2 regions of the Kitasatospora sp. NPDC022785 genome follow, and region 2 is predicted to be linked to the other one. Evidence: riboswitches for the same ligand, from Rfam matches in the RefSeq annotation. Region 2 holds a riboswitch; the other holds the start of a gene.
The links. A riboswitch is a leader RNA that binds a small molecule or an ion and turns the genes downstream of it on or off. The one in region 2 is predicted to bind cobalamin.

Region 1 (7,676 bases), on a different contig from region 2:
AGGGTCTCGCGCAGGGCCGGCTCGTCGACCTGGACGACCGCGGCGCCGGCGGCCTCCAGGTCGGCGACCTCGTCGCGCAGGGCGAGGGCGACCTGGAAGGCGGTCTCGGCGAGCGGCTGGTCGTCGCGGACGAAGGACCAGGCGAGCATGGTGACCGGGCCGGTCAGCATGCCCTTGACCGGACGGTCCGTCAGGTCCTGGGCGTAGCGGAACCAGTCGACGGTCATCGGGTGCGGTCGCGAGATGTCCCCGGCGAGGACCGGCGGGCGCACGTACCGGGTGCCGTAGGACTGCACCCAGCCGTGCCGGGTGGCCAGGTAGCCGGTGAGCTGCTCGGCGAAGTACTGGACCATGTCGTTGCGTTCGGGCTCGCCGTGGACGAGGACGTCCAGCCCGGCCTTCTCCTGGAACGCGATCACCTCGCGCACCTCGGCCTCGATGCGCTCCCGGTACGCGGCCGCGTCGATCCGTCCCGCCGTCAGGTCGGCCCGGGCGACGCGTAGTTCGGCCGTCTGCGGGAAGGAGCCGATGGTCGTGGTCGGCAGTAGCGGCAGGCCGAGCCGGGCGCGCTGGGCCTCGGCGCGCTCGGGGTAGGCCTGGGCCCGGCGGCCGTCGGCCTCGGTGACGGCGGCGGTGCGGGCGCGGACGGCCGGGTCGCGGGTGATCGGCGAGCCGGCACGGGAGGCGAGGACGGCGCGGTTGGCTGCGAGTTCGGCGGTGATCGCGTCGGTGCCCTCGCGCAGGCCGCGGGCGAGCAGCGCGGTCTCGCCGGCCTTCTGGCGGGCGAAGGCGAGCCAGCGGGCGATCTGCGGGTCCAGGTCGTGTTCGGCGGCGGCGTCCAGCGGGACGTGCAGCAGGGAGCAGGACGGCGCGACGTCGACGGTGCCGGCCAGGCCGAGCAGGGTCGCCAGGGTGGTCAGCGACTTCTGCAGGTCGTTGATCCAGACGTTGCGGCCGTCGACCACACCGGCGACCAGGCGCTTGCCGGGCAGTCCGCCGACGGCGGCGAGGTCGTCGAGGTTGCCGGCGGCCGGACCGGTGAAGTCCAGTGCGAGGCCGTCGACCGGCGCCTTGGCGAGCACGGGCAGGGCCTCGCCGAGGCGGTCGAAGTAGCTCGCGACGAGCAGCTTGGGCCGGTCGGCGAGGGCGCCGAGGTCGCGGTAGGCGCGGGCGGCGGCGTTCAGCTCGGCCGGGGTGCGGTCCTGGACGAGCGCGGGCTCGTCCAGCTGCACCCACGCGGCGCCGGCGGCGCGCAGGTCGGCGAGGAGCGCGGCGTAGACGGGCAGCAGCCGGTCGAGCAGGGTGAGCGGCCGGAAGTCCTCCGCCACCCCGGGCGCCGGCTTGGCGAGCAGCAGGTAGGTGACCGGTCCGACCAGCACCGGGCGGGCGTCGTGGCCGAGCGCGACGGCCTCGCGCAGCTCGGCCACCTGCTTGGCCGGGTTCGCGGTGAAGACGGTGTCGGGGCCGAGTTCGGGCACCAGGTAGTGGTAGTTGGTGTCGAACCACTTGGTCATCTCCAGCGGCGCGACGTCCTGGGTGCCGCGCGCCATGGCGAAGTAGCCGTGCAGCGCGTCGGCGTCGACCGCCGCGCGGTGGCGGGCGGGAATCGCGCCGACGGCGACGGTGGCGTCCAGCACGTGGTCGTAGAGCGAGAAGTCGCCGGTGGGGACTTCCCGGATGCCGGCCTCGGCGAGCTGCTGCCAGTTCTCCCGGCGCAGGTCGGCGGCGGTGGTCAGGAGGGCGTCGGCCGTGACCGCACCCTTCCAGTACCCCTCGATCGCCTTCTTGAGCTCCCGGTTCCGGCCCTGCCGGGGGTAGCCGTGGACGGTGGCCCGGGTTGCCGCGGCTGCGGACTTCGCTGTCAAGGGACTCTCCTTCGCGAGCCTGTCTCCTGTGGTCCCCGGTGACGGGACGAAGGCGCGAAGGGGTGACGAACCGGGCGGGGCCACGAGCGCACGAACGGCGCCGAACCCGCCTGGTATGTACGCCGACCCGCCCACGAGGTCACCGGGATGGCCGCGCGCGATCGGTCGCGTGCGGGCAACGGGCAGGTCTTCGGACTCGCGGGCACGGCCGCCCGTGAAGGGCGGACACCTACTGGCCGTCGCTTCCCAGACCCGGCCGGGCCCAGTGCGTATGACGGCGTTCGTTCCCACTCACCGCTGCGGGGCAGTCCCGGATTCCCACCGGGTTCCCTCTTGCGACGCGCCTGCCTGGCGGGCAGGGCGAACCAGCTGCCCGGCCAGCCTATAGGGAATCCGGTGGGCGGCGGACACGGATTCGCTCGACTCATCCACATTCCGGGACGCCTTCGGCCGCGGCCGGCCGGATCACGGGCCTGCTGCCGTCGGCACCGAGGGCGCCCGGACCCGCTCGGCGCCGGGCCCGGGACCGCCGTCCGCGAGCGGTAACCCCGGCCGCCCCACCGGCGGCCGTCTCACCAGGCGGAACGGCGCGAGGTGCGCCGGGGCGGGAGCCGACCGGCCGGCAGCTCACAAGATGATGACGATTGAACAAGCGGTGCCACCCAGGCGAATAAGGGCGCCCTTATTTAGGCTAGCCTCACCTCATGCATCACGTCCTGTCGGCCGCGACCACGGCCGGATACACCATGCCCCAGGTCTGGCGGATCCTCACCAAGGCCGGCTACTTCATCGGCCTCAGCGGAGCCATCGGCGCCACCGTCACGTACGCGACCACCGTGCGCCCCGCGCTGCGCGCCGCGGAAACCGGCGGCCAGGACGCCGAGGTCCTGCGAAGAAGATCGGCGACCTACCTCGCCTGGGCAGGGGTGGTGCTGCTGGCCGCCGGCTACTTCCAGCTCGCCGCCCGTCTCGCCCGCGCCGGCAAGGGCATGCCGTTCGGCGACGCCCTCGCCCCGGACCGGATCTGGGACTACCTCCACGCCCCGGCCGCCAAGGGCGCCTGGATCGCCCAGGGCACCGTCTACCTCGTCCAGAACGCCGCCCTGGCCGTGACGGCCGCCGTCCTCATCGCCCTCTTCGTCCCGGCCGTCCGCCGCCACACGGACACCATCGCCCTCACCGCGCTGCCGCTCTCCCTGGCCGTCACCCTGATCGCCGCCGTGCCCGCCACCAAGCCCGCCGACCTGGACAAGTGGCTCGACCTCGCCTTCGACCAGACCCACATCGTCTCCGGCGTCGTCTGGCTCGGCGGCCTCGCCCTCCTGGTCGCGCTCGCCGGCACCCGGGGCCGGCTCGGCGACGGCGCCGGCCTTCTCTGGGCCGACATGTGGCGCCGGTTCAGCCTCGTGGCCATGGTCTGCGTCGGCGCCGTGACCATCTCGGGCCTCTGGCTCAGCTGGAAGCACGTCGGTGCGATCTCCCAGCTGTGGACCACCGGCTACGGCATCGCCCTGCTCGTCAAGATCCTCCTGGTCGCCGGCCTCGTCGCCGCGGGCGCCTTCAACCAGTTCTGGCTGATGCCCCGCATCACCCGGGCCCGCCTCGCCGACGACACCTCCTCCCTCCTCCACCTGACCCTGCGGCACTTCCCGAAGGTCGTCTGGGGCGAGGTCGCCCTCGGCGTCGCCGTCCTCGTGGTCATGCCGTTCATCGCCGGCTCGGCCCGTACCGAGGCCGGCAGTGCCAAGGCCGTCTCCTCCGGCAGCGTCTTCGCCGCCGGCGCCGTCCTCGTCCTCGCGCTGGCCGTATCGCTCTACGCCACGGCCAAGGCCTCCGACGCCCTGTCCCGCCGCCCGGCCGTGGCCGCAGCCTGACCCCGCTGCGCACCGCGCGGGCGGCGCTTCCGGCCCGGCCGATCCGCCGGCCGGGTCCCGGCGTTGCCGGCCCGGCGGATCGCCGGTCGCGCCCCCACGGACACGCCGCTCACGGGGACGCCGCATGGAGCGGAAATGCCCCGTCGGACGTGAACCACCAGACATATAGTCTGATCACTAATTTTGTGAACACGTTCAGCATTGGGGGGCCGGTGCACCGTCACCGCATCATGATCGCCGCCGCCGTCGTCGCGGCAGCCGTCGGCTTCGTACCCGCCACGGCGCAGGCCGCGGGTCCGTCCGTCAACCCCGGCGGGGCAGCGACCGCCACCCCGGGGGCCGGGGCCGGTTCCGCCCAGAACCCCGACACGCAGGAGGCGGCCGGGCGGAAGGCGGCCGAGAGCGCCGCCGCGAAGGACGCCACGGCGCGGGGCGCCAGGGCCAAGACCGCCGATGCCCAGAGCGCGCCGGACGGACCGGGCTCGTCGGCACGCGCACAGAGCTCGCACTTCGACGTCGGCGTGGGCACCTACAACACCTACGCGCACAGCATCATCCTGGCGACCACCGTCAACACCGACCTGGAGCCGGCCGGTCGAAGCGTCCAGTACGACGTCGACTGGGGTGACGGCACCACCGACCAGGACCTCGGCCCCGCCAGCGACTTCGCGCACTTCAAGCACAGGTACGCCAAGGCCGGCGCCCACAAGATCACGGTCACGGCGACCGACCTGCTCACCAAGACGACCTCCGTCACCACCAAGGACATCACGGTGGACGGCTCCGAGTTCACCCCGCACGCGCCCACCCGGCTGCTGGACACCCGCAACGGCACCGGCACCTCGGCCGGCGGCCCCGTCGCCCCGCTCACCACGACCCGGGTGAAGATCGCCGGCAACGCCGGCATCCCGGCCGGGGTGACCGCCGTGGCCCTGAACATCACCGCCACCAATACCTCGGCGGCCGGGCACGTCATCGCGTACGCCTCCGGCAAGGCGCAGCCGGCCACCTCGAACGTCAACTTCGCGGCGGGACAGACGGTGCCGAACCTGGCGATCGTGCCGGTCGGCGAGGACGGGTACGTCGAGCTGGCCAATCGCAGCGCGGGCCCGGTGGACCTGATCGCCGACGTGACGGGCTACTTCACCCGCTCGGCTGCCGACGGCTACACCTCCGTCAAGCCGTCCCGGCTGGTCGACACCCGGGAGGGGCTGGGCTCGGCCAAGGGCCAGGCCGCCGCCCAGACCACCTTCGGCGTCCAGATCGCCGGCCAGGGCGGGCTGCCGGCCCAGGGCGTGACGGCCGTGGCCCTCAACGTCACGGTGACCGACCCGCAGGGCGCCGGGAACCTGACGGTCTTCCCGAGCGGTCAGCAGGCGCCGTCCACGTCGAGCGTGAACTTCACCGCCGGACAGACGGTCGCCAACGCGGTGATCGTGCCGGTCGGACCGGACGGCAGGATCAACGTCCGCAACAACGCCGGGGACCCGGCCGACGTGATCGTGGACGTCACCGGCTACTACAGCGCCGACGGCAAGGCCGCCTACCTGCCGGTCGAGCCCCAGCGTCTCAGTGACTCGCGGACGCCGTACCCCTGGCCGCTCGCCGGCCAGGACTACCGCAACATGCTCATGGGGGCGTCCGGCATGGCGCTCGAAGCAGTCGTCCTGAACACGACCGTCACCAACCCGCAGGGCAGCGGACACCTTTCGGTCGCCCCGGATCCGAACACGATCAACGACTACATGCACGGTACGGCGGTCCGGCCGACCCCGCCGGACTCCTCCGTCCTGAACTGGACGAAGGACGCCACCGTCGCGAACCTCGTCCAGGCGAGCACCGGCACCACCTCGATGGTCGACGTGTGGAACCGGGGCTGGCAGCCGACCGACCTGATCGTCGACCTGATCGGCATGTACGACAAGAACTGACGCCCCACCCGCACCGTGCGGCGGCGCGTACCGGCCGCCCGCCCCTCCTGGGCCGGGCGGCCGGTGCGTTCCGGCCCCGGAGCGCAGGGGTGAGCGGTCGGGGCCCGGGGCCGGCTCCCCGGGCCGGTGGTGCCGGTAGGTCCGGAGAGGTCCGGCTCCCGGCCGGCGCCGCTGCGCTCAGCGGTCGAGCGAGGCCGGGGCGGGAGCAGCCGGGGCGGGGGAGCCCGGCGCCGCCACGGCGCCGGCGCCCGTCACCGGGGCCGCCGGCCGGGCCGCGCGGCCTCGGGAGGACCGCGACAGCAGCACGTAGAGCGCCGCCGCGAGCGCGCCCGACAGGACGAAGCTGAGGTCGATGCCGCCGGTCAGCGGCAGCAGCGGGCCCCGGTAGACGGGCGTGTCGACGGCGCAGAGTCCGACCGCGCTCGCGGCGGCCCAGGCGACGGCGGCCGGGACGCTCCAGCCCGCGCGGTACCAGTAGATGCCGCCGCGGGTGCCGTGGTTGTAGACCTGCAGCGACTGCCGGTCGTAGTCACCGCGGCAGCGCCGGTGGCCGATCAGGGTGATGACCGCCCACGGGGTGCCGATCGCGGTCAGCACGAGGACGAAGGAGGTCACCGCGGACTGGGCGCTCCAGACGAAGTGGCCGAGGAAGACCAGCAGGGTCGCCGTCGCCGCGACCACGTAGGTGGCCTGCCGCCTGGTCGCGCGCGGCAGGATGGCGTCCAGGTCGAGGCCCATGCTGTAGAGCATCAGGCCGGTGTTGCCGGCGCTGCCGAGCAGGCCGTTGAGCAGCAGCGGCAGCAGGATCCAGAACGGGGCGCCCTTGATCAGGCTGCCGACGTAGTCGTTGCCCGCACCGGTGGCGACGGCGGTGAAGGCGCCGAACAGCTGCGGGATCAGCAGGCCCAGGAAGAGCCCGGCGGCCGTGGCCCAGAGCACCCGCCCGCCGCTGTGCCTGGCCGGGGAGACGTAGCGCGTGTAGTCGCCGAGCAGGGTGATGAATGCGATCGGGCCGCTCAGCCCGGCGGCGACCACCGCCAGCAGCCAGGTCTGCCAGAAGCCGCCGAGCAGGTACTCGCCGTGCGCGGAGCCGTCGAACTGCGGGGCGAAGGCGAAGAGGCCGGCCAGCAGCAGGGCGCCCATGGCCCACATCAGCACGCGTTCCATCCTGAGCAACAGCTGGTAGCCGAAGACGGCCGCCGTCGCACTCAGCGCGGCCAGCACGCTGTAGGTCACCACGTACGATACGCCGCCTGCGGGCAGCCCGAGCATCCGGTTGAGCGCGCCGACCACCACGTCGCCGCCGACCCAGAGCGCCAGGGCCGTGTAGCCCAGCGACAGCAGCAGCCCGATCACCGAGCCGAGCAGCCGCCCGCGGACGCCGAAGAAGGCACCGGAACTGGTGGACAGGTTGGTGGCAGTGCGCAGCGACACCAGGGCCAGCGGCGCGGTCAGCGCGATGCCGAGGGCGGTGCCGAGCACCAGGGAGGTGGCACCGGCCCAGAACGAGAGGCCGAAGGAGACCGGGAGCCAGCCGAAGACCACGACGCCGAACGCGAGGTTCGAGCCGACCAGGATGGACAGCACATCACGTGGCGTACTGGTGCGCTCGGCCTCGGGGATGGTGTCGACGCCGTGCTGTTCGATCAGCGCGTGGCCGCCGGCGGACGGGGCTTGGGACATGTGCATCGTCTTCCTGGTGCTCGCAGCGGCGGAACGGGGAGGGGATCGCCACTGGCTGCCGGCGCGGACCGGGCCGCGCCAACCCATCCATGCTTCGTGCCGGCGGCACGCGGGAACACCGTCCGATCCTCCACAGCGCGGCTCCGGGCGGCCCGGCAGAGCTGTCGGGTGCTACGGCCGGCGGCGCACAGGCCCACCGTGCGTACCCGCCCGACCGCGCAGCGCCCCCCGGCTGGGCGGCGCCGCATGGCCGGGCCGGGCCGCATGACCGCGCAGCGCCCGCTGACCGGGCCGCGCCGCCCGACAGACACGCCCGGGCCGGG
Region 2 (7,676 bases):
CGGATGGACCCCGGAGACGGCGGTCAGCACCGAGGCCGCCCGGGGGTGCCCGGACTGCCGGGCACGGGCGAACAGCCGGACCGGGTCACCGGCCGAGGCGCCCTCGACATGGCCCACCAGCAGCTCGGTCTCCCCGTGGTCCAGTACGGCCGCGGCGGTGTCCACCCAGAGCCAGGCGGCGTCCTCCGCCCCGAGCACGTCCGCCGGGGCCACACCCTCGTCCGACTGCTCGGCCAGCCAGAGCAGCGCGTACGGGCGCAGCACCGGCTCGTCCACGGCGGCCCGCACGGCCTGCTCGGCGGTGGAACCGGCCACCCGCAGCGCCTCGAAGGCGAGGCCGCGCACCAGGGCGTCGTCACCCTGCGCGGCGTCCAGCAGCTCGGCCACGGCGCGGTCGGCCGGGCGGGCGGCCACCCAGGCGCGGAACTCGGCGCGGGCCGGGCCCGGCGAGTAGTCGGCGCAGGCGTTGAGCAGCTCGAAGGCGCTCTGCTCGATGTGGCCGGCGGCGGTCTGCGCGACGGTGCAGATCTCCTCCAGCTTGGCCCGCACCGCCCAGTGCCCCAGCGGGGACAGCTCGGCCGCCTCGTCCTTGCGGACCACCGCGCCGACGGCGGCCAGGCCGTCCAGCATCCAGTCCAGGACGGCGGCGACGTCGGCGGTGGCGGCCGGGGTGTCGATCTGCGGCTCGCGGCAGGTGCCGCGGACGGCCGAGACGGCGGACGCGGCGTGCGGCACGGGCGACAGGCCCAGCGCCCCGGTGCCGCCGCCGACCCGGCGCTCGTCCAGGCCGCGGCGCAGCAGCTCCAGCAGCTCGCTGTCGGCGACCGGGCCGGCCACCAGGTGCAGGAAGGAGAGCAGCTGCGGCGCCTGGTCGACGGCCTGCCCGGCGAGCAGCGCGAAGACGCCGCGCAGGGCGGCCGGCGGCACCGGGGCGAGCAGTGTCCAGGCGTCGAACAACGCCGACCAGCCGCGGACCACGGCCTCGTCGTCGTGCTCCCAGGCGTGCAGGCGCCAGCCGGGGGCGGCGCCGCCGTCCCGGGCCTCGACCAGGCCGACCAGCAGGGCCTGGCCCCACGCGTTGGCGGCGGCGCCGACCGTCATGGCCAGCGCGCGGCCGGCCGCGCGGGCGTCCTCGGGGAGCAGCTCGCCACGCTTGTCGACCTCGGCGAGCTCACCGGCCCAACGGGCGATCCGGACGGCGTCGACCAGCATCCGCCGGGCCAGCGGCGCGAGCTCGGCGGGAGCGGGGAAGCCCTCGGGCACCGGGACCCGGCCACGGCCGGGAGCGGGTGCGGGGCCTCGTCGGCGGGGTACGCCGGGGCCGCCCGGCCGGGCGCCGGCGGGGTGGTGGGCCGTTCCGGGGAGACGGGTAACCGTCGCACCGGAACCGATCGTCGGCGGGAGCGGGGCATCACGGTCGCGCGGGTTCCGAGACGTCACGTCGTGCAGTCTTCCCCTTGTACCGGCCTTCTGTCACATCCGGTTCGCCACGGGCACCGGGAGGCGGGCGCGGGGGGTCCACAAGATCGGGCAACAGAGGCCAAACCGCCTGGCCGGATCTGTGTGGCGTGGGCACGTCATGCAAACGCGGTGACGGGTGGGAGGAGGAAGAGGAGGGGGCGAGGAGGCCACGGAGACGGCCGGTGAAGGCGGCACGGCGCCCCGGCGGCACGGCTCGGCCGCCGGGGCGCCGCCGGGGGCGCCACCGGGGATCAGAGGAGCGGCGTGAGCCAGCGGCGGAGGTGTTCCTCGTAGCGGGCCGGATCGGCGTTCCAGAGGGCCGCGTGGTCGCCGCCGGGGACGGACTGGAGTCCGACCACGTCGGAGCGGCGGCCGGCGAGCCGGGCGGCGGCCTGCCAGGGCGCCACCGGATCGTCCGGGCCGTGCAGGACGAGGGTGGGCACCCGCAGGTCGGTACCGTCCGCGATCCGCGCGAAGTCGGCCAGGTCGACGCCGGTGCGGCCCTCCGCCGCGAGGGCGCCCAGCTCGGCGGCGGCGCCGCGGAAGCCGGCCCGGGCGGCACCCCGGCGGGCGGTGGCGGGCAGGTCGAGGACGGGCGAGTCCAGGATCAGGCCGCTGATCGAGGAGGCCCAGGCGGACCGGGCGGCGGTCTGCAGGGCGATGGTGGCGCCGACCGACCAGCCGTAGAGGATGATCCGCCCGGCGCCGCTGTCCAGGGCGAGCCGCACGGCCGCCTCGACGTCCCGCCACTCGGTCTCGCCGAAGTGGCCGAGGCCGTCCGGGGAGGCGGGCGCGCCCGCGTCCCCGCGGTAGGTGACGGCCAGGGCGGGCAGGCCGAGCCGGTCCAGCAGCGGAAGCACCGGGAGAGTCTGCTGCCGGTCGGCGCCGGCGCCGTGGATCAGCACGACCCAGGTCCCGCGCTTGCCGTCGACGTACCAGGCCGGGAAGGCGCCCAGCTCGCCCGCCGCGGTGGTCTCGGTGAACGGCAGGCCGAGGGCACTGGTCGGGTCACCGAGGTGGACGCGGGGGGTGAAGCGGACCGCAGTGCCGGGCGTCAGGATGCCGCGGTCCGCGCGGGCCAGCCGCCGGGTGACGCCCCGCTCGTCGCCGTGCAGGATCTCGTCCACCACGGCGTGCCCGTTGTCGCCCCACTCGACGGCCCAGCGGCCGGGGCGGATGCTCTCCGGGCTGCGGGTGAAGGTGACGCGCCCGGGGGCGAGGGCCTGGACCAGGACGGGGCCGGCGGCCCGCCCCCGGGCCGCCGACGGGCGGACCATCCGCTCGGAGGCCCTTCGGCCGATGACCAGTACGGCGGCCCCGGCACCGACGGCGGCGGCCGCCACGGCGGCTGCGGTTCCCCAACGCATATCGCTCCCCGCTCTGTTGGTCGTGGACTGGGCACTGTACCCACCAGTCCACTCGCGGGGGCGGCGCCCGGCCACCGGGCACGGCCGTCCGGGTCATACCGGGCCCGTGCCGGGACGGCGCTCGCATGCGTGGGCGGGACGGGTCGGCGCTCGCACGCGCAGGCGGGACGGCGCTCGCATGCGTGGGCGGGACGGGTCGGCGCTCGCACGCGCAGGCGGGACGGCGCTCGCATGCGTGGGCGGGAGAGCCCCTCAGACCGGGATCTCGGTCTCCAGCCGCCCGAGCAACTCCCAGAACCGCTCGCCGAGCGGCTGCTCCGGCTGCGCGCTCCGCGCCGCCGGAGCCGGGGAGCCCCAGCTGCCGGCGCCCCAGTGGGAGGAGACCTGGTTCTCGTTCTGCAGCGCCGTCAGCACGGCGGCGAGGTCGCCCTCGTGCACCGGCACGATCCGGCCGATCGCCCGGACGTGTGCCTGCCAGCGGCCGTCCACGCACTGCCGCAGCCGCTGGTCGAGCTCGTCCCGACGGCCCGTCACGGCGACCAGTTCGCGCAGGGTCAGGCCGAGCACCTGGGCGAGTGCGTACGTCTGCTCCTGGTCGCCGTCCCAGACGCCGGTGGCCTCGGCCCGCCGGTAGTGGTGCAGGGCCATGCCGATCCTGCCGGCCGCGTTCTCCTGGTTGAGCTCGCGGGCGACCCGGAAGTCCCTCAGCCCGGCCGGGCGGACGCCCATCAGCTGGGCGGGCGGGCACCAGAGGGCGCGGGCCAGCGCGATGAACTCCTCCTCGGTCGGGCGCAGCTCGCCGCTCTCCCAGCCGAGCACATGGGCGGACAGCAGCCGCACCCCGTGCGCGGCCATGCCCTCGGCCACCCGCTCGGGGGTCAGGCCGAGGCCGGCGCGATGCGCGCGGGCGGCCGCGGGCGAGAAGGGCACCGGGGGCACGGCGGGGGGCTGTCTTCGTCGCATGGCCCGACGGTAGGGGTCGGCGGTCGGACCGCCCCAGCCGCCGAACACACGAAGCGCGACTGTAGGGGCCTACAGGCCGCTGGACGATCGCACAGGCTGTCATGCCCCTGCGGGGGGTGGCGATCGGAGGTAGCGACGGGGACGGGAACGGGGCGGGAAACGCGGAGACCGTGTGACCAAACCCTCCGTGACCTTGGTTGACTCGCGGTTCGGCCCCGTGATGGGATCCTTCAGCCAATACGGAGGCATGCAGAGGAAGCCGGTGAGAGTCCGGCGCGGTCCCGCCACTGTCACCGGGGAGCACGTCCGGACGATGCCACGGCGGGCCGTCAGAAGCCGCTGGAAGGCCCGGGAGTGCGTTCGACCCGGAAGCCAGGAGACTCTCGCCCCCGGTACGTCGATCCAGGGCGCGGACCCTGAGTGAGGACTCGCACGCCATGCAGGCTGCCCCGCCCCTCCGAGCCCTCTGCTGTCCGCCGTGCGCCCGCTGACCCGCGCCGCCGCCTTCGCGCTGGGCGCCGTCGCGGGGTATCTCGCCGACGCCCGGTTCGCCGACCCGCGCCGCGGCCACCCGGTGGCCGTCTTCGGCAGCGCGGCCGGCCGGCTGGAGCAGCGCCTCTGGCGCGACCACCGGGCCGCCGGCGCCGCCTACACCGCGCTCTGCGTGGGCACCGTCGCCGCCGGCGCGGTGGCCGCCGAGCGCGTCGTCGGCCGCCGGCCACTGGGCCGGGCCGCGCTGGCCGCCGCCGCGACCTGGACGGTGCTCGGCGGCACCTCGCTGACCCGTGAGGCCCGGACCATCGGCCGCTCGCTGGCCGCGGGCGATCTGACGGCGGCCCGCGCGCGGCTGCCGCACCTGTGCGGGCGCGACCCGAGTGCGCTGGACGGACAGCAGATCGCCCGCGCGGTGGTCGAGTCGGTCGCCGAGAACACCGCCGACGCCGTGGTGAACGCGCTGGTCTGGGGCGCGGTCGCGGGCACGCCCGGGCTGCTGGCGTTCCGGGCCGTCAACACCCTGGACGCGATGGTCGGCCACCGTTCGCCGCGGCACGCCCGGTTCGGCTGGGCCTCGGCGCGGCTGGACGACGTGGCGGGCTGGCCGGGCGCCCGGCTGACCGCCCTGCTCACGGTGGCCGCCGCGCCCGAGCCCCGGACCGCCTGGCGGGTCTGGCGGCGGGACGGCTCCGCGCACCCGAGCCCCAACGCGGGCCAGGCCGAGTCGGCCTTCGCCGGAGCGGTGGGCGTCCGGCTCGGGGGCACCCTGCGCTACGGCGAGCGCATCGAGCACCGGCCGGTGCTGGGCGAGGAGCTGCGGCCGGTGACGGTGGACGACATCGAGCGCGCCTGCCGGCTCTCCCGTCGGGTGGGCGCGCTGGCACTGGGTACGACCGTGGCCGGGCACCTGGTGATCCGGGCTTTCACGAGAAGGAGGGGGAACGCATGAGCAACGCGCTTCTGGTCGCCGGAACGACCTCGGACGCGGGCAAGAGCGTGGTCACCGCGGGCATCTGCCGTTGGCTGGCCCGGCAGGGTGTCGCCGTGGCGCCGTTCAAGGCGCAGAACATGTCGCTGAACTCCTTCGTCACCGCCGACGGTGCCGAGATCGGCCGCGCCCAGGCGATGCAGGCCCAGGCGGCCAGGGTGGAGCCCGAGGCGGCGATGAACCCGGTGCTCCTCAAGCCGGGCGCGGACGGCCGCAGCCAGGTGGTGCTGCTCGGCCGACCGGTCGCCGAGGTGGGCGCGCTGGACTACCGCGAACGCAAGCCCGTCCTGCTGGAGCGCGCCCTGGAGTGCCTGGCCGACCTGCGCCGCCGCTACGACGTGGTGGTCTGCGAGGGCGCCGGCTCGCCCGCCGAGATCAACCTGCGGGACCGCGACATCGCCAACATGGGCCTGGCCACCGCCGCCGGGCTGCCGGTCGTGGTGGTCGGCGACATCGACCGCGGCGGCGTGTTCGCCGCGATGTACGGGACGCTGGCGCTGCTCTCGGCCGAGGACCAGCGGCACGTGGCCGGCTGGTTCGTCAACAAGTTCCGGGGCGACGCGCGGCTGCTCGCGCCCGGCCTGGAGATGCTGCGCGAGCTGACCGGCCGCCCGGTGCTGGGCACCCTGCCGATGCTGCCGGACCTCTGGCTGGACGCCGAGGACTCGCTCGACCTGTCGACCGTGGTCGACCGGACCGCCGGCCGCGGGCCGCTCGGCGCGGACGTGCTGCGGGTGGCCGTGGTGCGCTTCCCCCGGCTCTCCAACTTCACCGACCTGGACGCGCTGGCCCAGGAGCCGGGCGTCCTGGTCCGCTGGGCCACCCGGCCCGAGGAGCTGGCCGACGCCGACCTGGTCGTGCTGCCCGGCACCCGCGCCACCGTCGCCGACCTGGCCTGGCTGCGCGAGCGCGGCCTGGAGCCGGCGCTCAGGGCGCGGGCAGCGGCCGGGCTGCCGGTCCTCGGGGTCTGCGGCGGCTACCAGATGCTGGCGCGCACCATCGTGGACGAGGTCGAGTCCAAGGCCGGCGCCGTCGACGGCCTCGGGCTGCTGCCCACGCACGTCCGCTTCGGCGCCGAGAAGGTGCTCGGCCGGCCGGTCGGCGAGGCGTACGGACAGCGGGTCGAGGGGTACGAGATCCACCACGGGGTGGTGTCCGTCGAGGGCGGCACACCGTTCCTGGACGGCTGCCGGGTGGGGGCGGTCTGGGGCACGACGTGGCACGGTGCGCTGGAGAACGACGGGTTCCGGCGCGAACTGCTGCGCGAGGTGGCCGGGTTGTCGGGCCGGGCGTTCGTGCCCGCGCCGGACGTCTCGTTCGCCGAGGCGAGAGAGGCCCGGCTCGACCGGCTGGGCGACCTCATCGAGGAGCACGCGGACACCGACGCGCTGTGGAAGCTGATCGAGGGCGGGGTGCCGGCCGCGGGTTCGCTGCCGTTCCTGCCGCCCGGGGCCCCCTTGGAGAATCATGAGTGACGTCCGCTACCCCTTCACCGCCATCGTCGGCATGGCCGACCTGCGGCTCGGGCTGCTGCTCAACGCGGTCTCCCCGGCCGTCGGCGGCGTGCTGGTGCGCGGCGAGAAGGGCACCGCCAAGTCGACCATGGTGCGCGCGCTGGCCGGCCTGCTGCCGTCCATCGCCACCGTCGACGGCTGCCGCTTCGCCTGCGACCCGGCCGCACCGGACCCGCACTGCCCGGACGGCGCGCACAGCGGCCTGCCGGCGTCCGAACGCCCGGCCCGGCTGGTCGAGTTGCCGGTCGGCGTCTCCGAGGACCGGATCGTCGGCTCGCTCGACCTGGAGCGGGCGCTCGCCGAGGGCGTCAAGGCGTACGAGCCGGGGCTGCTGGCCCAGGCGCACCGCGGCGTGCTCTACATCGACGAGGTCAACCTGCTCCAGGACCACGTGGTGGACCTGCTGCTGGACGCCGCCGCGATGGGCCGCTCGTACGTCGAGCGCGAGGGCGTCTCGGTGCGGCACGCGGCGCGGTTCCTGCTGGTCGGGACGATGAACCCGGAGGAGGGTGAGCTGCGGCCGCAGCTGCTCGACCGGTTCGGCCTGACCGTCGAGATCGCCGCCACCCGGGAGCCGGCCGAGCGCGCCGAGGTGGTCCGCCGCCGGCTGGCGTACGACGCCGACCCGGCCGGGTTCGCCGCGCGGTTCGCCGAGGACGAGCGGGCACTCGCCGAGCACATCACCGTGGCACGGGAGTTGCTGCCGAAGGTTGAGCTGACTGATGTGGCGCTTCGTCAGATCACCGCTGTCTGTGCCGCGTTCGAGGTGGACGGGCTGCGCGCGGACATCGTGATGGCGCGCACCGCCGTCGCGCTGGCCGCCTGGGCCGGGCGCACGGAGGTGCTGGAGGAGGACGTCCGCAAGGCCGCCCAGCTGGCACTGCCGCA

Region 1: linked by a shared signal. The riboswitch ahead of metE (5-methyltetrahydropteroyltriglutamate--homocysteine S-methyltransferase) and the one ahead of ACZ3YO_RS32195 (cobalamin biosynthesis protein) in region 2 are both predicted to bind cobalamin.

What each region holds. Positions count from the first base shown of each region.
Region 1 is NZ_JBVHHB010000015.1:84,352-92,027, reverse strand. It holds gene metE (5-methyltetrahydropteroyltriglutamate--homocysteine S-methyltransferase) at 1-1,865, opposite strand, end outside; cobalamin riboswitch at 2,030-2,250, opposite strand; gene ACZ3YO_RS22970 (CopD family protein) at 2,570-3,739, shown strand; gene ACZ3YO_RS22965 (PKD domain-containing protein) at 3,952-5,670, shown strand; gene ACZ3YO_RS22960 (cytosine permease) at 5,848-7,353, opposite strand.
Region 2 is NZ_JBVHHB010000027.1:83,983-91,658, forward strand. It holds gene ACZ3YO_RS32180 (hypothetical protein) at 1-1,263, opposite strand, end outside; gene ACZ3YO_RS32185 (alpha/beta hydrolase) at 1,713-2,828, opposite strand; gene ACZ3YO_RS32190 (helix-turn-helix domain-containing protein) at 3,081-3,791, opposite strand; cobalamin riboswitch at 4,016-4,176, shown strand; gene ACZ3YO_RS32195 (cobalamin biosynthesis protein) at 4,270-5,235, shown strand; gene ACZ3YO_RS32200 (cobyric acid synthase) at 5,232-6,749, shown strand; gene ACZ3YO_RS32205 (putative cobaltochelatase) at 6,742-7,676, shown strand, end outside.